One region of the Mesorhizobium sp. C089B genome, then DNA from elsewhere that is predicted to be linked to it. Evidence: riboswitches for the same ligand, from Rfam matches in the RefSeq annotation. Region 1 holds a riboswitch; each other region holds the start of a gene.
What was found. Region 1 has a riboswitch for cobalamin ahead of NLY44_RS11230 (CbtB domain-containing protein). Riboswitches for the same ligand answer to the same signal wherever they lie in the genome.

Region 1 (3,254 bases):
CCATGGGCATGTCCGTCGCGCGACCAGGTCTCGGCGCCGGCGCGCAGGCCACCCGAAAACTCCGGTGCGTCATTGTCGGCATGGCGGACCCAGTCGGGGTCGTCGTGCCGGCTCATCAGGCCGCGGCCGTATATCGGCACCAGCCGAGACAGGTCCTTGTGGACGCCTGGGCAATGCAGGCACTCGTTGAAGTTCTCCCAGAAAATTTTCCAGTTGCAGTTCATCACCTTGCGCAGGACATGGCCTGATACCAGCGTTTCCAGCGGCCAGTTGGCGAGGTCGCCGGATGCGGGATCGAAGGAGGTCTCGGCGGAGCCGGCCGTCGCCTGCTGAAGGTTCACAAAGACAAAGCCGCGCCACACCGACAGCGCCACCCGGTAGAGCGGATGATCTGCCTTGTCGAAACCATCTGGCAGCGATTTCGAGGGAACGCGCACGAGATCGCCGCGCAGCGAGTAGGACCAGGCATGGTAGGGGCAAGTGATGAGCCGCGCTTTCAGCCGGCCCTCGCTTTCCTGGCAAAGCTGCGAGCCGCGATGCCGGCAGGTGTTGTGGAAGGCGCGCAACTCGCCGGTGTCGTCGCGCAGCACGACGATTTCCTGCGTGCCGACGCGGAATGTCCTGAATGCCAAAGGCTGGGCAAGATCGGCCTCGCGGCAGACGAGCAGCCAGCTTTTGTACCAGATGGCCTCGAGATCGCGCTGGTAAGCCTCGCTATCCCAATAGGCCGATGACGGTAGCGTCGGTTCGGCCCGGCTCAGGCCGTTATAGGGGTCGCGCTCGCTCGGGTTGGGATGCATGGCTGGCTTCCTATGAAGCGTCAGCCGACACCCCGGCAAATCGTTTGTCAATCAGAGTGCCGCATTGCCGGTTGCAGGCGCGGCGCATAATCATGTCGTGGACATGGGACATTCGGAATTGGGGGGATTCGGACGTGGCCGCACGACAGATGTCGCTTACGCCGGAGCTGGTCGCGCGCTGCTGGCGCGAGATCAGGGACCCCGGGCCTGATCCGGACGCGATGCATCTCGATGAAGCCGACTATGACGCGCTTCTGGATGAATTGCAGGTCGAACTCCCGGATAGCGAACCGCTATGGCTGTTCGGCTATGGATCGCTGATCTGGAAACCGGAAATAGATTATGTCGAGGACCGCGTTGCGCTGGCGCGCGGCTGGCATCGGTCCTTTTGCATGAACATGACGCGCTGGCGCGGCACCAAGGTCAGCCCCGGCCTGATGATGGCGCTGGACCGTGGCGGACAATGCAAGGGCGTCGCCTTTCGGCTGACCGACAATAACCGGCGCGAGCAGTTGGGCCGGCTTTTCCGGCGCGAAGTCACGCTGAAGCCGACAAGCTACCGGCCGCGCATGCTGAAGCTTGCAAGCGAGGCCGGACCGCTCAGGGCATTGGCCTTCGTGATCAACCGCAACGGCCTGACCTATTCCGGCCCGCTCGACGAAGGCAAGATCGTCGAAAGGCTGGCCACGTCCTGCGGGCACTGGGGATCGGGCGCCGACTATCTCTACAACACGGTGAAAAACCTTGAAGAGCGCGGCATTCACGATCGCCATCTGTGGCGGCTGCAGCGGCTGGTTGCCGAGCGGATCACCGCGTTGAACCCGTAACGCCGCATGGCGCATTCGCGCTGTTGGCCGGCGGAATTTGGTTTGCCGGATGCGGCCGTTTCAGCCTATAGTCATGCATGTCGTCGGTTCCGTTAGGGACCAAGAGGGAATGCGGTGAGGGCTGACTTGTTGCCCAATGCCGTGGCTGCCCCCGCAACTGTGTGCGGTAGTCCTCTCCAAGCCACTGAGGATTTTTCCTCGGGAAGGTGGGGAAGGGCGCTGATCCGCGAGCCAGGAGACCTGCCGGCGACAGGGAACTGACTTCGATGCCCTCGGGTGGAGGGCGAAAGGACAAGATATGAATACCGCTTCCGTCTCCCTCGGCGCATCCGTCTCCTCGCAGTCGCGCTTCATGCAGCTCGTGCTTAGCGCGTTTCTGGGCATTTTCGTCGTCGGCGTTGTCGGTTTCTCGCATATCGATGCGGTCCACAATGCGGCGCACGACTATCGCCATTCGATGGCGTTTCCCTGCCACTGACGAGGATCTGACATCATGAACCTGTTTCGCAACGTCGTGTTCATCGCGGCGATCGCAGGGCTCGTGGCGGGTGTCGCTCTCGCCTGCATGCAGGCCTACGCCACCGTGCCGCTGATCCTCAAGGCGGAGGTCTACGAAAAGGCTGGTGGCGGCCATGAGCATCAGCATGCCGCGGCGCCCGCCGCCAACGCTGCGGACACCGATGCCATGAGCACCGCCGCGCCGGCGGAAAATGCGGTGAGCAGCGCAGCACCGGCTGAAGCAGCCGCGCCGGCGGAGGACGAAGGCTGGGCGCCGGCCGACGGCTTCGAGCGTTTCGCCTTCAGTGTCGTCGCCAATATCGTCACCGGCATCGGCTTCGCGCTGGTCCTGGTGGCGGTTTCCGAGTTCGCCGGCGGCATCGGCAGCTGGCGCCAGGGCGTGTTCTGGGGCTTGGCCGGCTTTGCCGTGTTCACGCTGGCGCCGGGCCTCGGCCTGCCGCCGGAACTGCCGGCAATGCCGGCGGCCGATCTCATGCAGCGCCAGATCTGGTGGTGGGCAACGGTGATGACAACGGCGATCGGTCTTGCCCTTATCACCTTCCGCACGTCGGCGCCCCTGACCGTGCTCGCCGTCGTCCTGATCGTCGCCCCGCATATTGTCGGCGCGCCGCAGCCTGACAGTTTCGTAACGCCGATCCCGGAGGGCCTGCATCATCAGTTCGTGGTGGCGGTGACGCTGACCAATCTGGTGTTCTGGCTGGTGCTCGGCGCAGTTGTCGGTGTAGTGCGCGCGCGCTTCGCCGGCACCGCGACCAGCCTGCGCGACAGCTTTGCCTGATCGCAGTTTGACCTTCATCATCGGCGGTGCGCGCTCCGGCAAGAGCGCGCATGCCGAAACTTTGGCGACGGCGTTGCTGCCGCCATGGGCTTATATCGCCACCGCGCTAGCCTATGACGGCGAAATGCGCGAGCGCATCGCGCAGCACCGCTCGCGCCGTGGCGAGGGGTGGGCGACCATCGACGCCCCGCTTGATCTTGCCGGTGCGCTCGAGGCATTGCCGGACAACCAGCCGGTGCTTGTCGACTGCCTGACGCTGTGGCTGACCAATCATATGCTGGCCGATCATGATCTGGAGGGGGAGTGCCGGCGGCTGGCCGATGTGCTTTC
Region 2 (3,254 bases), 3.1 Mb from region 1:
CAGTCCGGTTTCCGTCATGGTCAACACGTTCGGGACAGCCAGGGTTGAGGAGAGCAGGATCGAGCGCCTCATTCCAGAGTTGTTCGATCTCAGACCGAAAGGCATTATCAAGATGCTTGATCTCTTACGCCCTATATACCGCAATACAGCGACCTATGGCCATTTCGGCCGTGAAGAGCCTGATTTCACCTGGGAGAAGACAGACAGGGCGGACGAATTGCGTCGCGAGGCAGGACTCGCCGCCCCGTGAGAGCCGCCGGCGAACGGATTGGCAAGCGGAAAGCCCATTTCCACCGGGCAGACCCGCGCCTGGCAGGCGTGGCGAGAAGCCGGCTCGGATTTTTTGGCGGAGACATTGATGCCGGATTATGACGTGCTTTGCATCGGCAATGCCATTGTCGACATCATCGCCCAGTGCGACGAGGCATTCCTCGAGATCAACGGCATCATCAAGGGCGCGATGAACCTGATCGACACGCGCCGCGCCGAACTGCTCTACAGCCGCATGGGCCCGGCGATCGAGGCCTCCGGCGGCAGTGCCGGCAACACGGCGGCCGGCGTAGCCAGCTTCGGCGGACGCGCCGCCTTCTTCGGCAAGGTCTCCAACGATGCGCTGGGCGAAATCTATGCGCACGATATCCATGCACAGGGTGTCGCCTTCGACACCAGGCCGCTCAAGGGCGAGCCGCCGACGGCGCGCTCTATGATCTTCGTCACGCCCGACGGCGAGCGCTCGATGAACACCTATCTCGGCGCCTGCGTCGAGCTTGGCCCTGAGGATGTCGAGGCCGACAAGGCATCCGGCGCCAAGGTTACCTATTTCGAGGGCTATTTGTGGGATCCGCCGCGCGCCAAGGAGGCGATCCGGCAGACGGCGAAGCTCGCACACGAGGCCGGACGCGAAGTGTCGATGACGTTGTCGGATTCGTTCTGCGTCGACCGCTACCGGGACGAGTTCCTCGAGCTGATGCGCTCGGGCACTGTCGACATCGTCTTTGCCAACAGCCACGAGATCAAGTCGCTCTACCAGACAAAATCCTTCGACGAGGCGCTGGCTCAGATCCGCAAGGACTGCAAGATTGCCGCCGTCACCCGTTCCGAAAAAGGCTCGGTGATCGTGCGCGGCGACGAGACCGTGGTCATCGAGGCGACCGCCATCAAGGAGTTGGTCGACACCACCGGCGCCGGCGACCTCTACGCCGCCGGTTTCCTGCATGGCTACACGCAGGGCCGCAACCTCAAGACCTGCGGCCACCTTGGCTCGCTGGCGGCCGGCCTGGTGATCCAGCAGATCGGCCCAAGGCCAAGGCAGAATTTGCGCCGCGAGGCGGAAGGGGCTGGGTTGCTGTAGATGCGCCGGCAACTAACCAGCCGCCCTACTGACGCGATGACCGCAGTGGCGGAACTGTGTCAAAGCTCGCTGATAGCGACAGCCATTCGCTTCGGAGAACTGACCCATGCTGCTGCCGTGAAGCTCGCTGGAGGAGCGGTGCAAGGCGTGCTTGCCATGACGGCATTCACCGTCATCCAGATCGTCACCAGCATTTTCCAGAAGCTCAGCTTGGGGAAGGCCAGTAAGGTTCCTGAGGTAACGGAGAACTCGCGGCGTCCGTCGGACTTGACTTGCGATCACGTCCCACGATGCCGAATGCGGGCAGCAGACTGAATATTTCACAATGCTAGACAAAGGCGTAAAAGCGCGATCACATAACCACATAAACATTTCGTTATGCCTCATTGACAAAAGAGCGCACTGCTGTGATTGTCTGCGTGTCGTGGTTCTCGCGTGCGGCGCTGCCGCAGCGGAGCTAAGAGGGAAGCCGGTGCGATGCCGGCGCTGCCCCCGCAACTGTTAGCGGCGAGCCAACCCCAATCACGTCACTGAGGCGAATACCCTCAGGAAGACGGGTAGAGGCTATGACCCCGCGAGCCAGGAGACCTGCCACGCGAATTACGTCCACGGGCGGGGTGTCTCGGTGGCCGCTGCAACCCGGCGTTGATGCCGGCCTGCTAGCGCCTTCCTTGTCACCGACGCCCCAATCATCGGGGTATGACATGACTGTCTCTCAGCAAATTCCTGTAGCAACGCTCGGCGTGCCGCGCTTCGGTCGTCGGCGAGAACTGAAATTCGCGCTTGAAAGCTACTGGTCCGGAACATCGTCCGCTGGCGACCTTCTCACGACGTCGAAGGCGCTCCGTGCCGCTAGCTGGGAAGAGCAGCGCGATCGCGGCGTGTCGAAAATCCCGTCGAACGACTTCTCGCTTTACGACCATGTGCTCGACACCGCAGCCATGGTCGGGGCCGTTCCATCCCGTTACGGCTGGAATAGCGGCGAGGTCCCACTTGACATCTACTTCGCAATGGCGCGCGGCAACCAGGGTCAGACGGAGGATTGTGGACACGCTGGTTACCAGGAGGAGGCTCATGGACCTGGTGTAACCGCGATGGAAATGACCAAGTGGTTTGACACCAACTACCACTACATTGTGCCGGAACTCGATGATGATCAGACGTTCGCCCTCTCGTCATCGAAGCCGGTCGATTACTTCCTCGAGGCTAAAGCTCTCGGCATTCACACACGCCCAGTCATCCTTGGACCCATCACCTTCCTCAAGCTGGCGAAATCGCCTGCCGAGGGGTTCGGTCCCATCGCGCTCCTACCGCGGCTGCTGCCGGTTTACGAGCAGCTTCTGGAGAGGCTGAAGCTGTCGGGAGCCGACTGGGTGCAGATCGATGAGCCAGCGCTTGTCCTCGATCTGAACCCGAACGAACGAGCTGCGTTCGAATTCGCCTATGGCCAGCTGTCGAAAGCCGCGCCCGAGCTGAAGATCATGCTGGCTACGTATTTCGGGTCGCTGGGAGACAATCTCGAAACCGCGATTTCTCTGCCCCTGGCCGGCCTGCATATTGATCTCGTGCGCGCTCCCGAGCAGCTGGAAACGGTGGCTCGGCTCGCTCCGAAGGATCTGGTGCTCTCGCTTGGCTTGATCGATGGCCGCAACGTCTGGCGTGCGAACCTGCCCGCCATTCTCGACCGCATCAAACCGATCGTCGCCGGCTGGCCCTTGGACCGCGTCGAGATCGCGCCTTCTTGCTCGATGCTGCATCTGCCGATTGATCTGCGCATGGAGACGGAACTCGACGCGGACATCAGGTCGTGGCTCGCCTTCGCGGCCCAGAAGACCGACGAGCTGGTCTTGCTGGCCCGGGCCCTGTCCCAAGGCAGGGATGCGGTGGCAGGCGCGTTGAAAGC
Region 3 (3,254 bases), 2.8 Mb from region 1:
GCTGGAACGTTCCTCGATCATGAAGCCGAGCGACAGGCCGGGCATATGGCCGCCGAGCAGTTCGAGTTCCTTGCGGAAGATGATCTCTTCGGCACGCCGCGCGCAGTTGACGAAACCGACATCGGTCCATGGCGCGCAGTCGTTCAGCCAGCGCAGCATCGACATCATCGGCGTCACGCCGGAGCCGGCGGAAATGAACAGGTATTTGGCCGCCGGGTGGCTGTGCAACGAGAAGTCGCCGGCCGGTCCGTAGGCCTTGACATGCGAACCGGGCACCAGATGGTCGAACATCCAGCGCGTGCCGATGCTGCCGGCCTGCGCCTTGATCGTCACCGCGATCGAAAACGGCCGCGATGGCGACGACGACAGCGTGTAGGTGCGCATCAGCGGCCCGTCCGGTGTCGGCAGTTCCAGCGTCAGGAACTGGCCCGGCTTGTAGCGGAACCAGGTCTGGTTGTCGGAGCGGAAGGTGAAGGTCTTGACGTCGGGCGCCTCGTCGCTGACGCCGATCACTTCCAGCACCTGCAGCCTATCGTTCCACGGCGCCATCTGGTCAAGATGGCGATAGAGCCCAAGATCCGTCATCGCATTCATCCTCTGGTCCCTCTTCGCCTGCTCCAGCTCACGCGACGCTGCGTAGCGCCGGCCGGCCGCCTTCGGCAAGGCGCGGGCCGATGAAGGCCGCGTACCATTCGACGAACTGGATCACGCCGCCCTCGTGCAGCTCCGAATAGGGGCCGGGCTCATAGGCCGGAGACAGGATGCCGAAGGCGTTTTCCTCGACGATGCGGCGGTCCTGGTCGTTGGTCTCGGTCCAGACATGGGTGAGCTCCTCAAGGTTGTAGTCGACCCCCTCGACCGCATCCTTGTGCACCAGCCACTTGGTCGTCACCGCGGTTTCGGTGGCGCTGATCGGCAGCACCCGGAAGGTGACCGCATGGTCGATCAGTATGTGGTTCCAGGTCGTCGGATAGTGGTAGTGCATCAAGGTGCCGATGCGGTCGGCGGCAACAGTGTCGGACAGGTTCTTCGTCACCGCGCGCTTTCCCGACATCGTGTAGCTGACGGCATCGCGCAGCAGCGGCGCGCGGGTGGCGCGGTATTGCCCGGCCGGATCGATGCGGAACTTGCTCGGCAGGCCCGCCGCCTCGCATTTCGCCCAGTGCGCCAGCATCTCCGGATCGCTGTCGGCGCCCTGCACGCCGGTCACCGTCGGCGCTTCGGGGAATGTCTTGCACAGCTCTGGATGATTGCCGGCGCAGTGATAGCATTCGCGGTTGTTTTCCCAGACCAGCTTCCAGTTGCCCTTCTCGATGATGGTGCTCTCGAAGGCGACCTTGGCTTCATTCAGCCGGTGCGGCTTGAGGTAGGGCTCTATCATGGCGCGCATCGGCGCAAAGTCGGCAGGTTCTTTCGCCAGGCAGATGAAGATGTAGCCGCCGACGCTCTCGCAGGCGACGGGCTTCAGGCCGAACTGGCTCTTGTCGAAACCGTCGGCCATCTGGCGGGCAAACAGCAGCCGGCCGTCAAGCTCGTAGGTCCACTGGTGATAGGGGCAGACAAGCTTTGCCGCCATGCCCTTCTCAGTGTTGCAGACACGGCTGCCGCGATGGCGGCAGGAATTGTGAAAGGCGTTGATGTTGCCCTTCTGGTCGCGGACCAGCACCACCGGATAATCGCCGATCTGCACGGTGATATAGCTGCCGGGCTTCGGCAGTTCGCAATCATGGCCGATGAACAGCCAGTCGCGATACCAGATAAGCTCCATGTCGAGCTTGAAATAGTCCGGGTCGGTGTAGAAGGGCTGTTCCAGCGAAAAGCCTTGCTTGCGGCCGTTCAGGAGCCTCAGCATGTCGTTGCGCGTATCCATAGTTCTGTCCTCGTGGTTTAAGGACTGAACTTGGTGGTGATGGAGGAAGGATCGGACGCAGGCCGGCGCGGCGCCGGACATGCACTATCCACCTCTTGACCGCCCACCGCGATCAGTCGAGTCTATGCATCTCGGGCTGGTTTCCGGGCTCTGGAGTTGTCCTTGCGGACCATCGCGACACCTTCCCAGGCTCTTGCCCAGTGGTCTCCCGTTGCGACTTCAACTCCACCACCGTTGCGGGGGCAGCGCCGGATTCTGACCGGCTTCCCAATTCTCCGCTGCGTCGTCACGAAGCGGCACCTGAGATGCGATCATCTAATCACGGCAGCGATCGCGACGTCGGCATGAAAGCGACATCATATCCATGCGGCGCGACACGCGCGGCATACGCCCCGCCGACCACCGAAGGGCTGAGATCCTGTCTTGCGGCGCTATCATCGCCGTTTCGAATCGCTGCGGATCCAGTTCCGATCGGGGGCAAAAAGGGCTCAACGGTATCGAAAAGTTACTATTAGCAATCTCTAATCGAACCGAACGGTTCGTTTCTGTTGACAATGCGTGCAGGACGGTGTGAACGACGGCCCGGAAACCGACACCGGAGCGAACCACTCGGTTCGACATAAGCAACTGAAAACAATGCGATAAATGACCATAGAGGAACTTCCTGGCACAATTTCAAGGTGCAGGACCGTGGTCCACACGGAACAACTTCGTGATTGGAAACCAGCCTATGGCTTTCCCACATCGGGGCTGTCCGAACGACGCGAATTCCTCCCAAGACACGCCGCTAGACGGACAGACAAACTGGAGTACTAAAAATGAAAAAGATCATCCTCACTGCCGCAGCCGTTTTGGCGATCACCGGCAGCGCCTTCGCCGGTAGCGACAATTACGGTTCCAATGGTGCGAACCAGCCAGCCGTCTCGGTCGACAGCTCGTATACGGCTTCCATTCAGAAGCCGGCGCACGCTGACAAGCAGCCTGTCGTTCAGGGCGCCGACCGCGACCTCTACGGCAATCGCTGATCCCGACCAAAGAAGGGCGGCTAACCCGTCGCTCTCGGGATCCCAAAAAATTCAGGAGTATTTGAAATGAAAAAGATCATCCTTGCTGCCGCCGCCGTTTTGGCCATCTCCGGCAGCGCTTTCGCCGGCAGCGACAACTACGGTTCGAACGGCGCCAACCAGCCTGCGATTACGTCGACCGATAGTGGCCATACGGCTTCGGTTGAGAAGTCGGCTCCAGCCGAGCAGGCGCCTGCCCACGGTGCCGACCGTAACCTTTTCGGCCGCTAAAAGCCGGTTTCCAGCACGTGGCGGGCTTATCCGCTGCAGCTGGCAGCATCAGAAAAATTCAGGAGACTAAAATGAAGAAGATCGTTCTC

Region 2: it holds a riboswitch for cobalamin, as region 1 does, so the genes downstream of both, metE (5-methyltetrahydropteroyltriglutamate--homocysteine S-methyltransferase) here and NLY44_RS11230 (CbtB domain-containing protein) in region 1, are expected to answer to the same signal.
Region 3: it holds a riboswitch for cobalamin, as region 1 does, so the genes downstream of both, NLY44_RS24870 (aromatic ring-hydroxylating oxygenase subunit alpha) here and NLY44_RS11230 (CbtB domain-containing protein) in region 1, are expected to answer to the same signal.

What each region holds. Positions count from the first base shown of each region.
Region 1 is NZ_CP100469.1:2,213,690-2,216,943, reverse strand. It holds gene NLY44_RS11240 (aromatic ring-hydroxylating oxygenase subunit alpha) at 1-800, opposite strand, end outside; gene NLY44_RS11235 (gamma-glutamylcyclotransferase) at 935-1,627, shown strand; cobalamin riboswitch at 1,695-1,889, shown strand; gene NLY44_RS11230 (CbtB domain-containing protein) at 1,926-2,105, shown strand; gene NLY44_RS11225 (CbtA family protein) at 2,121-2,924, shown strand; gene cobU (bifunctional adenosylcobinamide kinase/adenosylcobinamide-phosphate guanylyltransferase) at 2,917-3,254, shown strand, end outside.
Region 2 is NZ_CP100469.1:5,815,175-5,818,428, reverse strand. It holds gene metK (methionine adenosyltransferase) at 1-250, shown strand, start outside; gene NLY44_RS28510 (adenosine kinase) at 359-1,351, shown strand; cobalamin riboswitch at 1,760-1,961, shown strand; gene metE (5-methyltetrahydropteroyltriglutamate--homocysteine S-methyltransferase) at 2,056-3,254, shown strand, end outside.
Region 3 is NZ_CP100469.1:5,027,411-5,030,664, reverse strand. It holds gene NLY44_RS24875 (FAD-binding oxidoreductase) at 1-585, opposite strand, end outside; gene NLY44_RS24870 (aromatic ring-hydroxylating oxygenase subunit alpha) at 623-1,870, opposite strand; cobalamin riboswitch at 1,988-2,189, opposite strand; gene NLY44_RS24865 (DUF680 domain-containing protein) at 2,689-2,895, shown strand; gene NLY44_RS24860 (DUF680 domain-containing protein) at 2,962-3,165, shown strand; gene NLY44_RS24855 (DUF680 domain-containing protein) at 3,237-3,254, shown strand, end outside.